DNA from 2 places in the Streptomyces sp. KL2 genome. Region 1 is predicted to be linked to the other one. Evidence: riboswitches for the same ligand, from Rfam matches in the RefSeq annotation. Region 1 holds a riboswitch; the other holds the start of a gene.
What was found. A riboswitch is a leader RNA that binds a small molecule or an ion and turns the genes downstream of it on or off. The one in region 1 is predicted to bind cyclic di-AMP.
Positions count from the first base shown of each region.

Region 2: linked by a shared signal. The riboswitch ahead of QPK52_RS09870 (NlpC/P60 family protein) and the one ahead of QPK52_RS16770 (transglycosylase family protein) in region 1 are both predicted to bind cyclic di-AMP.

Region 1 covers NZ_CP127170.1:3,697,101-3,701,302, forward strand. The annotation lists gene QPK52_RS16755 (5-(carboxyamino)imidazole ribonucleotide synthase) at 1-418, shown strand, start outside; gene purE (5-(carboxyamino)imidazole ribonucleotide mutase) at 415-966, shown strand; gene QPK52_RS16765 (dipeptidase) at 968-2,164, shown strand; cyclic di-AMP (ydaO/yuaA leader) riboswitch at 2,446-2,659, shown strand; gene QPK52_RS16770 (transglycosylase family protein) at 2,664-3,995, shown strand; gene QPK52_RS16775 (VOC family protein) at 4,148-4,202, opposite strand, start outside.
Region 2 covers NZ_CP127170.1:2,217,428-2,221,629, reverse strand. The annotation lists gene QPK52_RS09875 (hypothetical protein) at 1-235, shown strand, start outside; gene QPK52_RS09870 (NlpC/P60 family protein) at 317-1,516, opposite strand; cyclic di-AMP (ydaO/yuaA leader) riboswitch at 1,527-1,669, opposite strand; gene QPK52_RS09865 (DUF1707 domain-containing protein) at 1,847-2,449, opposite strand; gene pcrA (DNA helicase PcrA) at 2,509-4,202, shown strand, end outside.

The DNA of each region.
Region 1 (4,202 bases):
GCTGGGTGTGATCGGGCACCTGGCGGTGGAGCTGTTCGAGACCCGCGACGGCCGCGTCCTGGTCAACGAGCTGGCCATGCGTCCGCACAACAGCGGCCACTGGACCCAGGACGGCGCGGTCACCTCCCAGTTCGCCAACCACCTGCGGGCCGTGCTCGACCTGCCGCTGGGCGACCCGCGCCCCCGTGCGCCCTGGACGGTGATGGCCAACGTGCTCGGCGGCGACTACCCCGACATGTACCAGGGCTATCTGCACTGCATGGCCCGCGATCCGCGGCTGAAGATCCACATGTACGGCAAGGACGTGAAGCCCGGCCGCAAGGTCGGCCACGTCAACACCTACGGCGACGACCTGGCGGACGTACGCGAGCGCGCCGCCCACGCCGCCGCCTATCTGCGAGGGACCATCACCGAATGAGCAACGCCCCCAGCCCCGCATCCGCCCCCGCCGTGGGGATCGTCATGGGATCCGACTCGGACTGGCCGGTCATGGAGGCCGCGGCCGAGGCCCTGGACGAGTTCGAGGTCCCCTACGAGGTCGACGTCGTCTCCGCCCACCGCATGCCGCACGAGATGATCGCCTACGGCGACGAGGCGGCCGGACGCGGGCTGAAGGCGGTCATCGCCGGCGCCGGGGGAGCGGCCCACCTGCCGGGCATGCTCGCCTCCGTCACCCCGCTGCCGGTGATCGGCGTCCCCGTGCCGCTGCGGCACCTGGACGGCATGGACTCCCTGCTGTCCATCGTCCAGATGCCCGCCGGGGTCCCGGTCGCCACGGTCTCGGTCGGCGGCGCGCGCAACGCCGGCCTGCTGGCGGTCCGCATCCTGGCGGCCCACGACGAGGAGCTGCGCGAGCGCATGGAGCGGTTCCAGGCGGAGCTGAAGGACCAGGCGAGGGAGAAGGGCCGACGGCTGCGGAGCAAGGTCGCCGCGGGCGGCGCCGGCTTCGGCTTCGGGGGCAGGTGAGATGGGTCACTCCGCCGAGCTGCTGGCACGGGCCAGGGCGCTGCTGGAGGCCCATCCCGTCGCCGACGGCCACAACGACCTGCCGTGGGCGCTGCGCGAGCAGGTCGCGTACGACCTGGACCGGCGCGACATCGCCGGGGACCAGTCGGCCCATCTGCACACCGACATCCCGCGGTTGCGCGCGGGCGGGGTGGGGGCGCAGTTCTGGTCGGTCTACGTGCGCACCGACCTGACCGGTGACGCCGCGGTCAGCGCCTGCCTGGAGCAGATCGACGTGGTGCGGCGGCTGGCCGACCGCCACCCGGCCGACCTCAGGCCCGCCTTCACCGCCGACGACATGGAGGCGGCCCGCGCCGAGGGCCGCATCGCCTCCCTGATGGGCGCCGAGGGCGGCCACTCCATCAACAACTCCCTGGCCACGCTGCGCGCCCTGTACCGGCTGGGTGTGCGCTACATGACACTCACCCACAACGACACCATCGACTGGGCCGACTCGGCCACCGACACCCCGCGCCACGACGGCCTGACCCGCTTCGGCGAGGAGGTCGTGCGGGAGATGAACCGGCTGGGGATGCTGGTGGACCTCTCCCATGTGGCGCCCGCCACCATGCGCGACGCCCTGCGCGTGACGACGGCGCCGGTGGTCTTCTCGCACTCCTCGGCCCGCGCGGTGTGCGACCACCCGCGCAACATCCCCGACGACGTGCTGGAGCGGCTTCCGGTCAACGGCGGTGTGGCGATGGCCACATTCGTGCCGAAGTTCGTGCTGCCCGCCGCCGTCGCCTGGACCGAGGCCGCCGACGAGAACATGCGCGCCCACGGCCTTCACCCCCTGGACGGCAGCGAGAGGGGCCTGGCGGTCCAGCGCGCGTACGAGGAGGCCAACCCGCGCCCGGTCGCCACGGCGGCGACGGTCGCCGACCACCTGGACCACATGCGCGAGGTCGCGGGCATCGACCACATCGGCATCGGCGGCGACTTCGACGGCACGGCCTTCACCCCGTCCGATCTGAGCGATGTGTCCGGATACCCGCACCTGGTGGCCGAGTTGCTGGACCGCCGCTGGTCCGAGGCCGATCTGGCCAAGCTCACCTGGAAGAACGCGGTGCGCGTGCTGCGCGACGCGGAGGCGGTCGCCCGCCACGAGCGGACCAGGCGCGGCCCGTCGATCGCCACCATCGGACAGCTCGACGGATAGCTCCTTGACCTCCTCGTGACCCAACTCACGAGCCGGCCCTCCCCGGTACGTCGCTCTGCGTGCCGGAGGAGGGCCTTCTGCGTCATCGCTCCTGGCAGTGGGGAGAAGTGACAGCTCGTCAGAGCCGGGGTCCGCCACTCTTCGGGAAGTGAACGCAGCAGACGGTGACGATCTGACGATCATCAAAGCCTTCGAAACGGGCGTCCTGTGACCCATCGGCTTGTATCGGCGGAAACGATGTGTCTACCGTTCTGGCCGTGCCGTACGAATGTGCGGCGGCCCGCTGTCGAACGCCGAATCCTGTCAACGGCGGCGGGCTGGACCATCCACACCACCCGATGACAGGAGCGGGGGACCCAAGGTAAGTCGCCGTCCCGGGCCCATACGGGACGGCTTGGGGTGAAGCCATGCCGCGCCACGCGCCGCGGCACACATGGCCGGGCAACTCCAGCCCGAACCCGACAGCTCACCTCGCAGGCGTAGGAGAAGGAGCACACCTATGTCCGCACGCGGACGTCACCGTCGTATGCGCAACAGCCGTCTCACCCGCCTGTCGCTCGCCATCTCCGTGGGCGGCGCCGGCATGGCCCTTCCCCTGATCGCCGCCGGCGGAGCCAACGCGGCCTCCGTCGAGACCTGGGACAAGGTCGCCCAGTGCGAGAGCACGGGCAACTGGAGCATCAACACCGGCAACGGTTTCTACGGCGGCCTGCAGTTCACGCAGAGCACCTGGGCCGCCTTCGGCGGTACCCAGTACGCGCCGCGCGCCGACCTCGCCACCAAGGACCAGCAGATCGCCGTCGCCGAGAAGGTGCTGGCGGGGCAGGGCCCGGGCGCCTGGCCCGTGTGCTCGGTCAAGGCCGGCCTGACCAAGGGCGGTCCCGCCCCGGCCGTCTCCCCCGACGGCCGGAGCAACCCCACCGAGCAGAAGGAGCAGGCCCCGGCCGCTCCGAAGGCCGAGGCCAAGCCCGAGGTCAAGGCCGAGGCCAAGCCCGAGGTCAAGGCCGAGGCCAAGCCCGAGGCCGAGCCGAAGCAGCAGAAGAGCCAGGCCGCGCCGCAGCGCGCGGACCGCGGCGAGCGCGCCCACAGCCACGACCACGGCGCCGGCGAGGGCGCCTCCTACGAGGTCGTCGGCGGCGACACCCTCTTCAAGATCGCCGCGGCCCAGGGCGTCCAGGGCGGCTGGGAGCGCATCTACGAGGACAACCGCCAGGTCATCGGCGACAACCCGAACCTGATCTTCCCGGGCCAGGAGCTCACCCTGGGCGGCGCCGCCACCCAGCAGAAGGCCGCGGCCAAGCCCGAGGCCAAGCCGGCCCCGAAGGCCGAGAAGACCGAGAAGGCGGCGCCCAAGGTCGAGAAGACCGAGAAGGCCGAGGCCGTGCAGCAGTCGGCCGAGCGTGCCGACCGCAGCGACCGCGGTGCGGTCACCGGCTACACCGCCCCGGTGAACGCCGCTCCGTCCGGCTCCTACAAGGCCTCCGGTGCCCGTTGGTCCAACGGCCACACCGGTGAGGACTTCGCCGCCGCCTCCGGCACCCCGGTGAAGGCCGTCACCAGCGGCACCGTGGTCTCCGCCGGCTGGGGCGGGGCCTACGGCAACCAGGTCGTCATCCGTCACAACGACGGCCGGTACAGCCAGTACGGCCACCTGTCCTCGCTGTCGGTCAGCGCCGGCCAGACGGTCAACACCGGCCAGCAGATCGGCGCCGTCGGCTCCACCGGCAACAGCACCGGTCCGCACCTGCACTTCGAGATCCGTACCGCCCCCGGTTACGGCTCGGACATCGACCCGCTGGCCTACCTGCGGGCCAACGGCGTCAGCATCTGAGGGTCCTGACCCTCACCGGCCCGGTCGCCCGAGTCCGGAGCCGGCCGAGAGGCGGGCGGGGCAGGGGTGTGCGAACACCCCCGCCCCGCCCGCCTCTTCTCCGTTCCCTCACCCCGGCGCCCTGCCCCATCGCGCACTGACGGGCGGCCGGCTCACTCCACGCAGAGGCAGAAGGGGTGCCCGGCCGGGTCCCGGTAGACGCGGAAG
Region 2 (4,202 bases), 1.5 Mb from region 1:
GATGCTGCACGGAGCCCTCACCATGCTGGTGACGGGCGTGGCCCTGGTGGGCCTGAACGAGGCGGACGGCCAGACCGTCAACCACATCAAGATCGGTGTGAAGCTCGCCCTGCTGGTGGTGATCCTCGGCCTGGTCTACGTCAAGCGGGACGAGGAGCGGCTGCCCGCGCCGCTGTTCGGCACCATCGGCCTGCTCACCGTCGCCAACATCTTCATCGCCGTCATGTGGACGTAGGCGGCTGTGCCGACGGCCGACGGCGGGCGGCGGCCGTCGGGCGGGCGGCGGTGCGGAGGCACGGCCGCCCGCCGTCCCGTCTCAGGCCGGCCGGACCGCGCTGTGGAAGGGCATGTGGTCGACGGACTCGTAGCGCACCTCGGCGCCCGGCTTCGGCGCGTGGATCATCTGGCCGCCGCCCGCGTAGACGCCGACGTGGCTGATGTCGTCGTAGAAGAAGACCAGATCTCCGGGCCGCATGTCGGCCTTGGCGATCCGGGCGCCCGCGTTCACCTGGTCGTAGGTGGTGCGCGGCAGTGAGACGCCCGCGCTGAGCCAGGCGGCCCGGGTCAGCCCCGAGCAGTCGTAGGAGTTGGGGCCGGTGGCGCCCCAGACGTACGGCTTGCCGAGCTGGGCCTCGGCGAAGGCGAGCACCTTCTGTGCCTTCGCGGCGTACGAGTCGTCCGCGGCGCCGCCGGTTCCGGTGTCCGTGCCGCCCGTGCCCGTGCTGCCGCCGCCGGTGTCCGTGCCGCTGTCCGCCGGCGTCTCGTCCCGCTTCTCGCGCTCGGCGGCCGCCTCGGCCTCGGCCTGCCGCCTCTCGCGCTCGGCAGCGGCGGCGGCGGCCTTGCGGCGGGCCTCCTCCTGCCGCCTGCGCTCCTGAGCGGCCAGGCGCGCCTTCTCCTCGGCGGTCAGCTCCGACAGCAGCTTCCGGGCCTGCGCCAGCTTGCCCTGGACGGTCTTCCTGCTGTCCGCCAGCTCCTTCTGGGCGTCGGTGAGTTCGGCCAGGCTCGCCGACGCCTCCGAGCGCTTCTTCCGAGCCGCGCGCTGCTCGTCCCGGTAGTCGTCGACGGCCTGCCGCTGGCGGTCGGTGATCCGGTCCATCAGGTGCTTGCGGCCGAAGAAGTCCTGGGGGTCGTCGGACAGGAGCAGCACCGCGGTGTCGGAGACCCCTCCGCTGCGGTACTGCGCGGTGGCGTAGCCGCCCAGCTTCCGGCGGGCGTCGTTGAGCCTGTCCGCGCGCTCGGCGGCCTCGTCGAGGAGCCGGTCGACCTCCTCGCGCTGCTCGTCCGCCTTCTCCTTGGCCGCGTTGTACTTCTGCGTCGCGCTGCCCGCCTCCCGGTACAGCGCGTCCACCCGCTTGCGGACCTCCTCGATCGAGGGCCTGCCGTCCTCGGGCGCGGCCTGGGCGGGACCTTGGGAGAGAAGGGTCGCGGAGGCGATGGCCGCGGTGGTGAGTCCGACCGCTCCGCGACGGGAGGCGGGGGACAGCAGGGGGGTGCGCGGTCTGCGGTGCGACGCCAAGGCGGGCGCTCCTTCCGTGGAACACCGCCTACCGGGTTAGCTGACGGGTTCGGGCGTCGGAAGTCCGCCCTACGGGCCCGCGGGCCCGATTCACCCCGGTGGGGAGTGGGTCCCCGGCCCCGGCCGCACGGCCGGGCTCGGCGGAGGCCGCCCGTGCCGACGCTGTCGCCGGCGAGGGGTCCGGGCCGCCTGACGCTGGACCGTAGAGCACTGGTGGGGCTCCTGTGAAGGCCGGTGTTCGGTATATCCCGAAACCGATTCGTTATCGGTCGGTTATCGTCCGTTTCGGGGGCCCGCCGCCGGGACCTGCCGCTCCGGGGGCGGCGGCGCTCAGTCGCGGGAGCGGCGCCCGGGCCAGCGGTACGGGTGGCGCACGACGATCGTCCCCACCTTGGAGCCGCCGCTGATCCGCAGCACCGGCATCCCGGGCACGGGCGGTTCGGTGGCCCGGTTCCGGACGGACCCCATTCCGGAGGTCACCCCCTCGGCCCGCACCGTCCAGCCGCGCGGCACGACGACCTTGATCTCGCCCATTCCCGCGTCGAGCTCCAGGCGGACCTCCCGGTGGCGGCACTCCGCCCGCGTGAAGTCGATCACGATCCGCCCCAGCGTGGTCTTGGCGGTGATCCGCTCCGGCACCATCCAGTGGCCGTCCTGCCGGATGTCGCCGGCGACCGTCCTCAGCGCCAGCGGCTCCTGGGCGCTCGGGGCCAGGCCCGCCGCGTCCTGGCCGGGCAGGTCCGCGACCAGTGCCTCCAGTTCGCCGTAGGTCTTGGCGGCGAACGCCCTCTCCAGCCGCTCGTCCAGCTCCTCCAGGTCGATGCGGCCGTCGCCGGCGGCCTCGCGCAGTCGCTCGGCCACCGCCTCACGGTCGGTGTGCCCGGCGCGCAGCTCCGAGCCGGGACGGGGGCGGGGCGCGGGGGCGTCGGTCATGCCCGCCATCTTAGGAGGGCCGCCCCGGCCGCGGGCGCGGCGTCCTAGACTCGACGGCGATGAGCAGCCTCTTCGACGACAGCTTCCTGGCCGACCTCGAGCCCTCCGGGGACGAGGAGCCGCCGCCCCCGCCGGAGGAGGCGTCCGCGCCGCCGGAGGACGACGTCCCCGACGACCTCTTCGCGGGCGCCTTCGGCGGAGGCGGGGCGCGCGACGCCTACTACGGCAACGGCGCGGCCCGTCCCGTCGTCGATCCGGCCGCCCTGCTGGAGGGGCTCAACGACCAGCAGCGCGCGGCCGTGGTGCACACCGGCTCGCCCCTGCTGATCGTCGCGGGCGCCGGGTCCGGCAAGACGCGGGTGCTCACCCACCGCATCGCGCACCTGCTGGGCGCGCGCGGCGTCCACCCCGGGGAGATCCTCGCGATCACCTTCACCAACAAGGCCGCGGGCGAGATGAAGGAGCGCGTGGCGGAGCTGGTCGGCCCGCGCGCCCAGTCGATGTGGGTCTCCACCTTCCACAGCGCGTGCGTGCGCATCCTGCGGCGCGAGAGCAAGAAGCTCGGCTTCACCTCCAGCTTCTCGATCTACGACGCCGCCGACTCCCGCCGTCTGATGGCACTGGTCTGCCGGGACCTGGACCTGGATCCCAAGCGATTCCCGCCCAAGTCGTTCAGCGCGCAGGTGTCGAACCTGAAGAACGAACTGGTCGACGAGGAGGACTTCGCGGCCAGGGCGTCCGACGGTTTCGAGAAGACGCTGGCCCAGGCGTACGCGATGTACCAGGCGCGGCTGCGGGAGGCCAACGCCCTGGACTTCGACGACATCATCATGACGACGGTCCACCTGCTCCAGGCGTTCCCCGACGTCGCCGAGCACTACCGCCGCCGCTTCCGCCATGTGCTGGTCGACGAGTACCAGGACACCAACCACGCCCAGTACACCCTGATCAGGGAGCTGGTGGGCGTGGACGGCAGCGAGGAGGGCGCGGCCGCGGGCGGGCGTGCCGAGCTGTGCGTGGTGGGCGACGCCGACCAGTCGATCTACGCCTTCCGCGGCGCCACCATCCGCAACATCCTCCAGTTCGAGGAGGACTACCCGGACGCGACCACCATCCTGCTGGAGCAGAACTACCGCTCCACCCAGACCATCCTCTCGGCCGCCAACGCCGTCATCGAGCGGAACGAGAACCGCCGCCCGAAGAACCTGTGGACCGACGCCGGGTCCGGGGCCCGCATCACGGGCTACGTGGCCGACACCGAGCACGACGAGGCGCAGTTCGTCGCCGAGGAGATCGACCGGCTGACGGACGCGGGCGAGGCGAAGGCGGGCGACGTCGCCGTCTTCTACCGCACCAACGCCCAGTCCCGCGTCTTCGAGGAGGTCTTCATCCGGGTCGGCCTGCCGTACAAGGTCGTCGGCGGAGTGCGCTTCTACGAGCGCAAGGAGGTCCGCGACGTCCTGGCGTACCTGCGGGTGCTGGCCAACCCCGAGGACGCCGTACCGCTGCGCCGCATCCTCAACGTCCCCAAGCGGGGCATCGGCGACCGGGCCGAGGCGATGATCGAGGCGCTGGCGCTGCGCGAGCGGATCACCTTCCCGCAGGCGCTGCGCCGCGTCGACGAGGCGTACGGCATGGCGGCCCGCTCGGCCAACGCCGTCAAGCGCTTCAACGCGCTGATGGACGACCTGCGGACGGTCGTGGAGTCCGGCGCCGGGCCGGCGACCGTACTGGAGGCGGTGCTGGAGCGCAC